Regions from separate parts of the Shewanella piezotolerans WP3 genome, predicted to be linked through region 2. Evidence: predicted binding sites of a transcription regulator. Region 2 holds the regulator's gene; each other region holds the start of a gene.
The links. Region 2 encodes NrdR, which represses ribonucleotide reductase genes. Its sites were predicted from a motif close to AAACACNANATNTNGTGTTT; they were not measured.
Positions count from the first base shown of each region.

Region 1 (4,520 bases), 1.2 Mb from region 2:
ACCGAAGTTACCTTGGCCGTCGATAAGTGGGTATCTCATTGAGAATGGCTGCGCTAAACGAACAATTGTGTCGTATACAGCAGTGTCACCATGCGGGTGATATTTACCAATTACGTCACCGACCACACGAGCCGATTTCTTATATGGCTTGTTCCAGTCGTTCTTCAATTCGTTCATGGCGAATAAGACGCGACGATGAACAGGCTTTAAGCCATCACGAACATCGGGCAGTGCCCGGCCTACAATTACACTCATAGCGTAATCGAGGTAAGAATTCTTTAATTCGTCTTCAATATTAATTGGTGTTATAGATGAAGCCAGATCAGTCATAAACTGCTCGATCCCCTGAAATTTAGCATGCAATTCTCACTCATAAGAACGGCCATGCTTGAAAACGTGATTTGGCATTCTAACACAGTTATTTGGTGGCGCTAGACCCAATACTGCATTCATTTTAAATAAGCACAAAAACGCAATACTATTGATTAAAATCAAGGCATAAGTGCATTTTATAGCCACTTCGAGCGGATCGTAGAAAACCGAGCGATCTCCGCTTTGTTTATTGCTGCTAATCATTATAATGAAGCACAAAAGACGAACTAATCGATCTGAGGTAATTACAGTGCAAAATAACAATAATGTCGATCCTGAAGAGATTGCAAAATTTGAGAAAATGGCAGCTACTTGGTGGGATCCAAACGGTGAGTTCAAACCCCTGCACAACCTTAATCCACTGCGCCTCAATTATATCGATCAAACTGCTGGCGGTATTTTTGGAAAAAAGGTACTTGATGTTGGCTGTGGCGGCGGGATTTTATCTGAAAGTATGGCGCGTATTGGTGCTGATGTCACTGGCCTTGATATGGGCGAAGAACCGCTTGATGTTGCTCGTCTTCATGCTTTAGAAACCGGAGTTTCTATAAACTATATCAAGAATACCGCAGAAAACCATCGAGACGAACACAAACAACAATATGATGTCATCACCTGCATGGAAATGCTTGAGCATGTGCCAGACCCCAGCTCTGTGATTCAAGCTTGTGCTGACATGGTAAAACCTGGCGGCTACGTTTTTTTCTCCACTATTAATAGAAACATTCGTGCCTATGTAGAGACCATCTTAGGGGCAGAATATTTATTAAAGATGCTGCCAGTGGGTACCCATGATCATAATAAGTTCATCAGACCCTCGGAGCTAATTGGTCTTGCTGATAATGCCGAGCTAATCTGCAACGATGCAGTTGGGATCACCTATAATCCAATAACGGATGTGTTTAAGTACACTAAAAGCCTAGAAGTCAATTATATGATAGCGACGATTAAAAATGACTAATAGCGAGCAATGCAAGCCGTTAACCATCAAAGGAGTGCTTTTTGATCTCGATGGTACTTTAGCTGACACAGCACCAGATATGGTCGAGGCACTCAATATCAGCCTTACTCAATTCGGCTTTCCTACGGTGAGTATTAGTGAACTTCGTTTTCAAGCGTCCCATGGCAGTTTAGCCATGGTACGAACAGCACTACCGACTAAAGACGAAGATACACATGTTCAGGTGCAATCAGCTTTGTTAAAAAACTATCCCCAAGTAAACGGCAAGCATTGTCAGCTTTTCGCTGGCTTAGATATATTTTTAGAATTGTTGTCAGCCCATGAGATTCCATTTGGGGTCGTCACCAATAAACCTGCAAAGTTTACCCGCCCTCTGATGATTAAAATGGGCCTTGAAAAAATGATGCCCTCTATTGTTAGTGGTGATACTACATTACATTCAAAGCCTCATACTGCGCCGATGAAACTTGCTGCGCAGCAATTATCTGTACGGCCAGACCAGATACTCTATCTCGGTGATGCTGAGCGTGATATGCAAGCAGCAAAGGCCAGTGGTATGCATGCAGGGCTAGCTAAATGGGGCTATATTGCCCCCACTGATGCTATAGAGGATTGGCCAAGCGATATCAGTTTTGAAGACCCTGAAGCACTCACTGACTGGTTAAAAAACCAACTTGGTATTTAGGCAAACGCGCGAGTTTACAAATGGTGAAGATCGCTAAAGGATCCTGCGATCTTCAACAAGTTTTTTCGCTGGCTAAATATTCTCCTTCTACACAGAACTCAAATCAAAACAAGCTTCAAGGGTTAGCTATTACTAACTCTAACAATTATCCTCAAGATATCCACAACTTGTACCCATAATTCGCACTTGCAAAAATCCAATAACCTCACTATCTTGTACCTTAGAAATTTTAAAACACCATATATTGTGTGTAAGTGACAATCGTAGACACTAGTTAGCAGTTTGTGTCAACAGGTTGGATGCCACTGTTTTACAGTTTCATTTGGATGTTTACAGGGAAACGTACAGTGCGCCTTAAAAGGTCACTATCATAAATATAAGAACCAAGGTTTATCTTTAATGAATAGCAATATGACAGTCACAAAACGTAGTGGCGAACGTGAGACCATCGATCTAGACAAGATCCATCGTGTTATAGAATGGGCAGCAAAAGGACTCACCAATGTGTCAGTCTCTGAAGTTGAATTACGTTCTCACCTACAGTTTTTCGAAGGGATCCCAACAGAGGCGATCCACGAGACTATCATTAAAGCCGCTGCTGACTTAATCTCACCAGAAGCGCCAGACTACCAATTCTTAGCAGCAAGACTCGCCATCTTCCACCTCCGTAAGAAAGCATTCGGTCAATTTGAACCACCAAAACTTTATGACCATGTTGTTAAACTCATTGAGCTAGGCAAATACGACGCACATATATTGGAAGATTATAGTCGCGAAGAGATCGACATATTAGGCGGTTATATCGATCATTGGCGCGACATGAACTTTTCTTACGCTGCCGTAAAGCAGTTAGAAGGTAAGTATTTAGTTCAGAATCGTGTCTCTCATGAAATTTATGAAAGCGCCCAGTTCCTTTATATCTTGGTTGCCGCGTGTTTATTCGCAAAATATCCAAAAGAGACTCGTCTTAAATACATAAAAGATTTTTACGATGCGACTTCTACGTTTAAGATTTCGCTTCCTACACCGATAATGGCGGGTGTTCGTACCCCTACACGCCAATTTAGCTCATGTGTATTAATTGAGTGCGGTGACAGCTTAGATTCCATTAACGCGACATCATCGTCAATCGTTAAATATGTATCGCAGCGAGCTGGGATCGGTGTTAATGCAGGTCGTATTCGTGCATTAGGTAGCCCTATTCGTGGTGGTGAAGCCTTCCATACAGGTTGCTTACCTTTTTATAAGTACTTCCAAACCGCAGTAAAATCTTGTTCGCAAGGTGGTGTTCGTGGTGGTGCTGCTACCCTATTCTACCCTATTTGGCATTTAGAAGTTGAATCCCTACTTGTGCTAAAGAACAACCGTGGTGTCGACGATAACCGTATCCGCCATTTAGATTACGGCGTACAGATCAATAAGTTGATGTACCAACGTATGATCCAAGGTGGCATGATTAGTTTATTTAGCCCATCAGATGTACCAGGTATGTATGATGCCTTCTTTGAAGACCAAGAAGAGTTCGAACGCCTTTACTTAAAGTATGAAGCAGACGAGAGTATTCGTAAGCAACAAGTTAAAGCAGTAGAACTGTTCTCATTGATGATGCAAGAACGTGCATCAACCGGACGTATTTACATTCAAAACGTCGATCACTGCAACACTCATAGTCCATTTGACTCTAAAGTTGCACCAGTTCGTCAGTCTAACTTGTGTTTAGAGATCGCACTACCAACCAAGCCTCTAAATAACATCAATGATCCCGACGGTGAAATTGCCCTCTGTACGCTTTCTGCGTTAAACCTAGGTGCAATTAAAAATCTTGAAGAACTAGAACCTCTCGCTGATCTAGCAGTGAGAGCATTGGATAATCTACTGGATTATCAAGATTACCCAATCATCTCTGCAGAGAAAGCATCGATGAACCGCCGTACTCTTGGGATCGGTGTGATTAACTTTGCTAATTACCTTGCCAAAGAAGGTGTGCGTTACTCTGATGGCTCAGCTAACAGCATAACCCATAAAACGTTCGAAGCGATTCAGTACTACTTGTTGAAAGCTTCAAACAATTTGGCAAAAGAGCAAGGCGCGTGCCCTTCGTTTCATGAAACAACTTACTCTAAAGGTATTTTGCCAATTGATACCTACAAGCGTGATCTTGATAAGATCTGTGATGAACCCCTACATATGGACTGGGAGTCACTTCGCGAAGAGATCAAAACTCACGGCCTGCGTAACTCAACGGTTTCCGCATTGATGCCTTCAGAGACATCATCGCAGATCTCAAACGCAACCAATGGTATCGAGCCCCCACGTGGCTTGATCAGCGTTAAGGCCAGTAAAGATGGCCAGCTAAAGCAAGTTGTTCCTGATTTTGATAAGTATCAATACAGCTATGAGCTGCTTTGGCAAATGCCGAACAATGACGGTTACATTCAGTTAGTAGGTTTGATGCAAAAATTTGTTGATCAATCTATTTCGGCTAACACTAACTACGATCCA
Region 1 covers NC_011566.1:2,601,274-2,605,793, reverse strand. The annotation lists gene gyrA (DNA gyrase subunit A) at 1-330, opposite strand, end outside; gene ubiG (bifunctional 2-polyprenyl-6-hydroxyphenol methylase/3-demethylubiquinol 3-O-methyltransferase UbiG) at 623-1,333, shown strand; gene SWP_RS11170 (HAD family hydrolase) at 1,326-2,018, shown strand; gene nrdA (class 1a ribonucleoside-diphosphate reductase subunit alpha) at 2,418-4,520, shown strand, end outside.
Region 1: nrdA (class 1a ribonucleoside-diphosphate reductase subunit alpha) is a predicted target of NrdR. The motif match lies at 2,251-2,270, and genes of this name have one in related genera.

Region 2 (4,520 bases):
TTGGTTTGGTTATAGCAGCCCTAATCGCTTTGACAGACAAAAAGCGCAAGATAGATTCGATATATACACTGGCGCACTTCATTCAATTAAAGAAGCTGCAGATATTTCGACTTCGACGATATTGCTAGGTGTCGATGCGAGTATTGATAGCATACAAGGGCAATACGATGCACTGTCTGCGACGCCAAGTCAGGTAGAACTCAATATGGAATTGGGGATCTCTCAAGAGGGGGTTGAAGATTGGCAGTTGTCTTCTTCACTTTTTCTAGGTGGGTACACTCAACAGGTTAAACCGGTGACAGGTTCCCGTGAGTCATGGGGACATAGTTGGTTTTTTGGCCCCTCTATGGGCATCGAGTACTCAAGTTTAGGCCAAGAAGATGAAGAGGATTTTTTTGCGGCGATAAATGTGATTGGTTTATCGGTTGGAGGTGAGTGGAAAAATGCTGATTTTGCTATCAGTGTTCGCGGCGATATTTTTGGTGATTTTAGTATGGTTAAACCGTTTGCGGAGAAAAGCTATCGTGCTGCAGGGGGACAGTTTTGGGGGACTAAGTCAGTACTATGGGAGGGGGGTTATGCTTATGGATTGGGACATACCGCAAAAGTAAAGTTTGAAGCCAGTTACAGAGAGTTACTCTTAGGGTTGAAAGTGACCTCGCAGCGTTGGGACTCGATTGACGATAAAGAGTTTAATCGCAGCAGTGATTGGAACCCGAATAAGAGTGATTTAGATTTTAAAGATGCAAGGGATCGGTATGAAGTTTATCTGCGGGCTCCTCTATCAAAAGCGCTCGGCCTCAGCGTGCATTACGAGCATATCGATCGCAGTGGTACCTTGACAGGGATCGACAATATTAATATTTATCACCGAAATGATGATAGCGAAAGTCGCACTAGTTTGCGGTTGGCATTCAGGTATTAGTGGTGCAAATCGTTAGTCAATTCAATAGGGATTAAACCAGCCTAATCTTCCTCTGCGGGTAAAGAGTGCAGTTTGTTGGTCAATTTTTAGAACAGAGTTTTTTGCGTTTTTGTCACAAGATGATGAATCGATAGAGTAAAGATGATTTTTCTATGTAATACAACCGCTGAGGCTATTTGTATGAATAATTTTTACTTGCATAAGTTTAACTCATCCATAAATGCAAGTAATTTCATGATTCTAATGCTGGGATTGTGATCAATTGCGCTGTATCATACCGCGCAACCCTACTATAAGAATTTACAGCTGGAGTGAATAATGCTGAAAAAAGACATGAATATCGCGGATTACGATCCACAACTGTTTGCAGCGATTGAAGATGAAACTCGTCGTCAAGAAGAGCACATCGAACTCATTGCTTCAGAAAACTATACAAGTCCTCGCGTTATTGAAGCACAAGGTACTCAGCTTACTAACAAGTATGCCGAAGGTTACCCTGGTAAGCGTTATTATGGCGGCTGTGAGCATGTTGATATCGTTGAAGAATTAGCGATTTCACGCGCAAAAGAGTTGTTTGGCGCAACGTACGCTAACGTACAACCACATTCTGGTTCACAGGCTAATGCGGCAGTATTCATGGCACTTCTAGAAGGTGGTGATACCGTACTAGGTATGAGCCTTGCTCATGGTGGTCATTTAACTCACGGTTCACACGTTAGCTTCTCTGGCAAGTTATACAATGCTGTTCAGTACGGTATTGACGAATCAACAGGCAAAATTGATTACGCTGAAGTTGAGCGTTTAGCTGTTGAACATAAGCCTAAAATGATTATTGCAGGTTTCAGTGCATATTCAGGTATCGTTGATTGGGGCAAGTTCCGTGAAATCGCAGATAAAGTAGGTGCTTACCTATTTGTCGATATGGCTCACGTTGCTGGCCTTGTTGCTGCTGGTATCTATCCTAACCCATTGCCTCATGCGCATGTAGTGACAACTACAACGCATAAGACACTAGCTGGCCCACGTGGCGGTTTGATCTTATCTGCTATTGATGATGAAGCTATTTACAAGAAGTTAAACTCAGCTGTATTCCCAGGTGGCCAAGGTGGCCCTTTGATGCACGTTATTGCAGCTAAAGCGGTAGCCTTTAAAGAAGCACTTGACCCTGAATTTACAACATACCAAGAGCAAGTGGTTGTTAATGCAAAAGCAATGGCACGCACTTTCATTGAACGCGGCTATGATGTTGTTTCTGGTGGTACCGATAACCACCTATTTTTGCTTGATTTGATAAGCAAAGATATGACGGGTAAAGATGCTGACGCTGCACTTGGTAACGCAAATATCACGGTTAACAAAAACTCAGTGCCGAACGACCCACGCTCACCATTTGTAACATCAGGTCTGCGTATTGGTTCTCCAGCTATTACCCGTCGTGGTTTTGGTGAACAAGAATCAGTATTATTGACCAACTGGATGTGTGACGTCCTTGATGATATTAGCGATCTTGCTGTTAGCGAGCGAGTGAAGGCGCAGGTTCTTGAATTATGCGCTAAGTTCCCTGTTTACGGTTAACCTTAAGCGTTAAATCAGGTAAACTTTAATGGCCGCATTTATGCGGCCATTTTTGTTGGCATTTCAGCCAAATTTGATACAAGCATTTAGTTCAACTTAATAACTGACCGGAGGCCAGATGCATTGTCCATTTTGCAGCGCAACAGACACTAAAGTAATTGATTCGCGACTTGTCGCTGATGGTCATCAAGTACGTCGTCGTAGAGAGTGTGTTCAGTGCCATGAGCGTTATACCACCTTTGAAGGTGCTGAACTTGTTATGCCTCGAGTGGTGAAGCAAGATGGTAGCCGACAGCCTTTCGATGAAGAAAAGCTCCGTGGTGGCATGCTTCGAGCCGTAGAAAAAAGACCTGTATCGATGGATCAAATTGAACAGTCTTTAACTAAGATTAAATCAACACTACGTGCAACTGGTGAGCGAGAAGTTAAATCTGAGATGATTGGTAATTTAATGATGGACCAGTTGGTTAATCTCGATAAAGTGGCCTACATACGTTTTGCATCGGTTTATCGCGCGTTTGAAGATGTGTCAGAATTTGGCGAAGCTATTGCTAACTTGCAGAAATAGTCGTACCCATTTATTAGCTTAATTGATTAATCGGAACTCGCTACATTATGTGGTCAACTGAAGACAATCAAATGATGAGCCTAGCTATTGAGTTAGCACAAAAAGGGCTCTACACCACCAGACCCAATCCGTGTGTTGGCAGCGTCATCGTTAAAGATAGCGTGATTGTCGGTGAGGGTTATCATATTCGCGCTGGCGGTCCTCACGCAGAAGTTTACGCACTTAATATGGCAGGTAATGATGCCAAAGGCGCAACCGCCTACGTTACTCTTGAGCCTTGCAGCCATTACGGCCGCACTCCTCCTTGTGCTAAAGCACTCATTGAGGCTGGAGTGAGCCGGGTCGTGGTTGCAGTTACAGATCCTAATCCGCAAGTATCAGGCCGCGGCATAGCCATGCTGCAGGATGCTGGCATTCAGGTTGATGTCGGTTTATTAACCGATGCTGCTAAACAGGTTAACCTTGGTTTTTTAAAGCGAATGCAGCAAGGCTTGCCATGGGTGACTGTCAAGTTAGCCGCTAGCCTTGATGGAAAAACGGCGTTATCTAACGGTGAGTCAAAATGGATTACAGGTCCAGAAGCTCGAAGAGACGTGCAGCGAATTCGTGCGAGGCACTGTGCTTTGATAACTGGTGTTGAAACTGTCTTGGCCGACAACCCTAGTTTAAATGTACGTCACAGTGAGCTGGGATCTTTATCAAATGAGATCGCACCAGCAGAAGTGCATCAGCCTTTGCGTGTAATATTAGACAGCCAAGCTAGGCTAGATGCTGAATTGGCGATCTTTAGTGTAACCAGCCCTGTTTTACTTGTGAGTACTCGTGACTACCCTGAATCTGTAAAGTCTGCTTGGCCTGCTCATGTGAGTCATCAAGTTTTGCCTGCCACAGATAACCGAGTGGAACTGCAAGCTTTACTTACATTGTTAGGTAAAACCTGCAATTCAGTGTTGGTGGAGGCTGGCGCGACTCTTGCTGGGGCATTTGTAGCGAGTCATTGCGTCGATGAAATAATTTTATACCAAGCGATGAAGATACTTGGTGCTGGAGGCAGAGATCTACTTGCTCTGCCTGATTTCGAGAAAATGTCAGAAATCCCAAACATTGACGTAATAGATGAACGAAAAGTGGGTAAAGATACCCGCTTAACATTAAGAATGAGTAACTAACTTTATGTTTACTGGAATTATTGAATCGGTAGGCCATCTGCGTAAAGTAGAACGCCGTGGTGATGACATTAGATTAACCGTTGCAAGCGGCAAGCTTGATCTGTCGGATGTAAAGCTAGGTGATAGTATCGCAACAAATGGTGTGTGTTTAACGGTTGTTGAGCAGCTAGCTGATGGTTATGTTGCGGATATATCTGCCGAAACGGTTAGTTTAACAGGCTTTGCTCATTACGCCGTTGGCACTGCTGTAAACTTAGAGAAAGCGGTCACTCCGACAACTCGT
Region 2 covers NC_011566.1:1,354,372-1,358,891, forward strand. The annotation lists gene SWP_RS05900 (DUF3943 domain-containing protein) at 1-925, shown strand, start outside; gene glyA (serine hydroxymethyltransferase) at 1,244-2,500, shown strand; gene nrdR (transcriptional regulator NrdR) at 2,619-3,068, shown strand; gene ribD (bifunctional diaminohydroxyphosphoribosylaminopyrimidine deaminase/5-amino-6-(5-phosphoribosylamino)uracil reductase RibD) at 3,116-4,237, shown strand; gene SWP_RS05920 (riboflavin synthase) at 4,242-4,520, shown strand, end outside.

Region 3 (4,520 bases), 2.0 Mb from region 2:
GAACAATCCGATAAAGGCTTCTGGTGCATTTGACAGCCCCTCATAAACCGTTTGTTCAGCGGTGACTTTGCCCTCCGCTAACCATTGGCCCATTTGCTTGGCAAACTCTGGGTAATGTGCCCAATGTTCAAACACAATAAAGCCTTCAATTTTCAGCTTTTTCATAATGATTTGTGCTAAGTTTGCCGGTCCTGGGGTCGGCACCGTATCATTATATTGTGCAATCATGCCGCAAACTGCAATACGACCATGGTCTTTCATATTGTTAAGTGCAGCAGTTAGGTGTTCGCCACCGACGTTCTCGAAATAGACATCAATCCCTTCTGGCGCGGCTTGGGCAAGTGCTGCCGTAAGATCGCCACAGGTTTTGTAGTTGATAACAGCGTCTACACCGAGTGATTTTATGTGCTCAGCCTTCTCATCAGAGCCAACCGATGCAATCACTCGGGCGCCCATTAGTTTGCCTATTTGTACCGCAACGCTACCAACGGCCCCGGATGCTGCAGAGACAAATAAGGTTTCCCCCGATTTTAGCTCCGCGATACGGTTAAGGCCTGTCCAAGCGGTCATACCTGGCATGCCAAGCACACCTAAAAAATGTGACTCGCTGATCGGTGTTTGTGGTAGGCGAGTGATCTCTGTACCGTCAGTAACATAATGGCTGCGCCAGCCGTGCATGCTGTTAACTTTGCTGCCAACTGGGAACTCGCTATTGTTCGATTCGATTACTTCGCCAATTGCGCCACCTTCAAGTACAGCGCCTATTTCAAAAGGTGCAATGTAACTTTTTCTATCAATCATGCGACCACGCATGTATGGGTCGACGGACATCCATAGATTCTTAACTAAAAACTCACCGTCTTTAATCGCAGCTAATGCCACTTCAGCTTCAGCGAAATTGTTGGCGTTAGGCAGGCCTTCAGGGCGAGATTTCAGTTGAATTTGCTTAGCGTTCATAGTGATCCTTTATTTTTGTTTGCGCACAAAGTAATTGCTCGCATCATAACTAAAGATTAAGAGCGATGTAAATAGTTTGCGCGCAAATTATTTTTGCGCAAGTAAAGTGCGGATTGGCTAGTGTTGTTAATGCTAGTCAGGTAAAATTGCCACACTTAATCGAGGGAGAAACTAGTGGCGGATAACAAAGTGTCAAATAATGATAGCCCAGCATGTTTATCAGATAACGTATGTTTTGCGCTGTATACCGCTGGCAATGCACTTATGCGTGCATACCGCCCCCTGTTGGACCAGTATGAATTGACCTATCCACAATATTTGGTTATGCAAGCGCTATGGCTAAAAGATCGAGCGAGCATGACGCAATTATCTCAAGCTACACGTTTGGATATGGGAACGTTGTCACCAATCGTAAAGCGATTAGAGATAAAATTGTTTCTGCAGCGACTACCTGATGAAACCGATGAACGTAAAAAAGTGATCGCATTAACGACCACCGGCTTGTCGCTGCAAGCCGATGCATTGTCACAAAAGCAAACACTATTAGAGAAGGTGAGTATGACCGAGCAGGAGATTGAGTCTCTGCGCGTGTTATGCTTAAACTTGACCACGCAATTGAACCAAAAGTAACCAGTCAATTTGATCGTTTAAAAAGCGGCACAGTTCCTGCTTTAATCGCTGCATGATTAAGCTAACGCCGAATTTTTGACGATGAACCCATTAAGTAGTATCAATAACCCTGTTAATAGCGGTGCAGTTCTCGCCGATGCCTACGGCGCTTCTGGCAGCCAATCAAGTGTTAATAGTGCTAATGGCATTCAAGGCGTTAATGCGAGTGCTAAAACATCAGCTTCAAATGCTCCGAGTAAAGACGATAACGGTCTTGTGTTATCGGGCCGTGCAGAGCGGGCGCAAAAAATCGAAGCGATAGCGAAAGATTTCTTCCAAGATGGTAGCTTTAGCACTGAAAAGCTCCCCAACCTTATTCAACGCTTATATCAAGATGGCATTCTGTCTGATGGACAATTGAATCGCTTGACCAATAGTGGCTTTGATATTCCGCCGACTGAAGAGCAATCTTTAGCTGATTTTATTGATGAGCAGCGTGCGACACTCACCAACAGTAGTGAAGATCGTGAATTGGCCGGTACTTTAGATGAAGCAAAGTGGGTTATGCGTACTATGGATGCGATTCAATCGCCAGTGGTAGCCCAAAAAGCTAATCGAGTGGCAAGTGACATTACAGCACTGCTGGAGTCAGATAGAACACTTACCGATCAACAGAAAAACCAATATCAAGGCATTAAGTCATTAATGCAGCTAGCCTCAATGACGGGTGAGCATCAACAGGCAACTGGTCAGCTAAACAGTTATCTGGCACTGGCAAAACGGCATTAATACCATTTGCATTAAGTATTTGACCCGTTCAGAGCCCCTCAGTCTTTTCAATTCAAAGCGCTTTGGTAAAGAGATGGTTATTCCCTTTTAAGCCAACGCAAAGCAGAAGTGGAAAGACTGAGGTGCTCACTTAGTGCGGCTGAGGTAAAAAATTGGCAAAACGTTGTATGATTCGTTATAGGGTTTGGATATACGATTAAATGGTTTATTTTGTTCCATACAAAATAAGGCATTCCCTGTTAAAAAGACGAAATAGTATTTAACACTAATCAGGCTATTATTGTGTCGACTTTACGGCGTGATAATAGCGTTTTGTAGCGGCTTAAACTCATTTCCTGCCGCCATGGCAAAGAGTTAAACTAAGGCGTTAATGTCATCTTGGTTTTTATCCACAATTTATCCCAATTTTATCCTGCTACTAGCGGTCTTAATTGCCATCGTCAAGGGCATAATTTTAGATAAGCGGGATCGTCCCCAGTTATTTTTTCTTATTATCTTCGTTGTGTAAAATAATGATCTGGATCAAAGTACTCGTTGTCTTTTTATAGCTTAATGCGCCACATATTGTGATTTTGATTTAAAGTAATACTATATGTAGTGTTGCTTGTGGATGATGCTAAATAGGAGCTTTACAATGCCAGTGGTTATTAAACGGGATGGTTACCGCACGCCTTTTGACGAAACAAGGATTAAAGATGCAGTGATAGCAGCTGCTAACTCGGCAGGTATTGATGATAGCGCCTATGCAGAAAAAGTAGCAAAAAATGCTGCCGACTCTGTCGCTATGCTAGATGAAATAAACATCCACGATCTGCAAGATGCCGTCGAAAACTTATTGATGGAAGGCCCTTATAAATCATTGGCTCGGGTATACATTGAATACCGCCACGATCGAGATATAAAGCGCGAAGTCAGCAGTCGACTCAATAAAGAGATCCGTGGTCTTGTTGAGCAGAGTAATGCTGCGCTTTTGAATGAAAATGCCAATAAAGATTCAAAAGTAATCCCAACTCAGCGCGATCTATTAGCTGGCATTGTGGCTAAACACTACGCCAAATGTCATATATTGCCAAAAGATGTTGTAGCAGCGCATGAGTCAGGCGAGATTCACTATCATGACTTAGATTACGCGCCATTTTTCCCGATGTTCAACTGTATGTTGATTGATCTCAGTGGCATGTTGACCAAAGGTTTTAAGATGGGCAACGCTGAAATTGAAACACCTAAATCAATTTCTACGGCGACAGCTGTTACCGCGCAGATTATTGCTCAGGTTGCTAGCCATATATATGGCGGCACTACGATTAACCGTATTGATGAAGTGTTAGCGCCTTTCGTTGCCAAAAGTTACGACAAGCATTATCAAGTTGCGCTAACTTGGGGTATTACAGACGCCAAAGCATTTGCGACTTCATTGACCGAAAAAGAGTGTCATGATGCATTTCAGTCACTTGAGTATGAAGTAAACACATTGCATACCGCCAATGGTCAAACGCCATTTGTTACCTTTGGTTTTGGACTGGGAACGTCTTGGGAGTCTCGACTTATTCAACAGTCGATGATGAAAGTGCGTATTGCAGGCTTAGGTAAGAATCGTAAAACTGCGGTATTTCCTAAACTAGTTTTTGCCATTCGTGATGGTATTAACCACAAAAATGGCGATTGTAACTACGACATCAAGCAACTTGCATTGAAGTGTGCCACAACGCGTATGTACCCAGATATCCTCAACTACGAACAAGTTGAGAAGGTAACGGGGTCATTTAAGACTCCAATGGGTTGTCGTAGCTTCCTTGGTACGTTTGAAGAAGAGGGTGAGCTAGTACATGAAGGGCGTAATAACCTTGGCGTGGTAAGCTTAAATTTACCGCGAGTAGCACTTGAGGCCAAAGGCGATGAAGCTGAATTTTATCGCATCTTAGATCAGCGCTTAGCAATTGCTCGCAAGGCACTAGATACTCGTATAGAGCGTTTAGATGGCGTAAAAGCACGAGTCGCTCCGATTCTTTATATGGAAGGAGCTTGTGGTGTTCGTTTGCGCGCTGATGATGATATCTCTGAGATATTTAAAAATGGCCGCGCTTCAATTTCGCTCGGTTACATTGGCTTGCATGAAACCATTAATGCACTTTATGGCACCGAAACGCATCTATACGACAACGGGC
Region 3 covers NC_011566.1:3,320,292-3,324,811, reverse strand. The annotation lists gene SWP_RS14175 (NADP-dependent oxidoreductase) at 1-957, opposite strand, end outside; gene SWP_RS14170 (MarR family winged helix-turn-helix transcriptional regulator) at 1,132-1,587, shown strand; gene SWP_RS14165 (hypothetical protein) at 1,669-2,355, shown strand; gene nrdD (anaerobic ribonucleoside-triphosphate reductase) at 2,990-4,520, shown strand, end outside.
Region 3: nrdD (anaerobic ribonucleoside-triphosphate reductase) is a predicted target of NrdR. The motif match lies at 2,939-2,958, and genes of this name have one in related genera.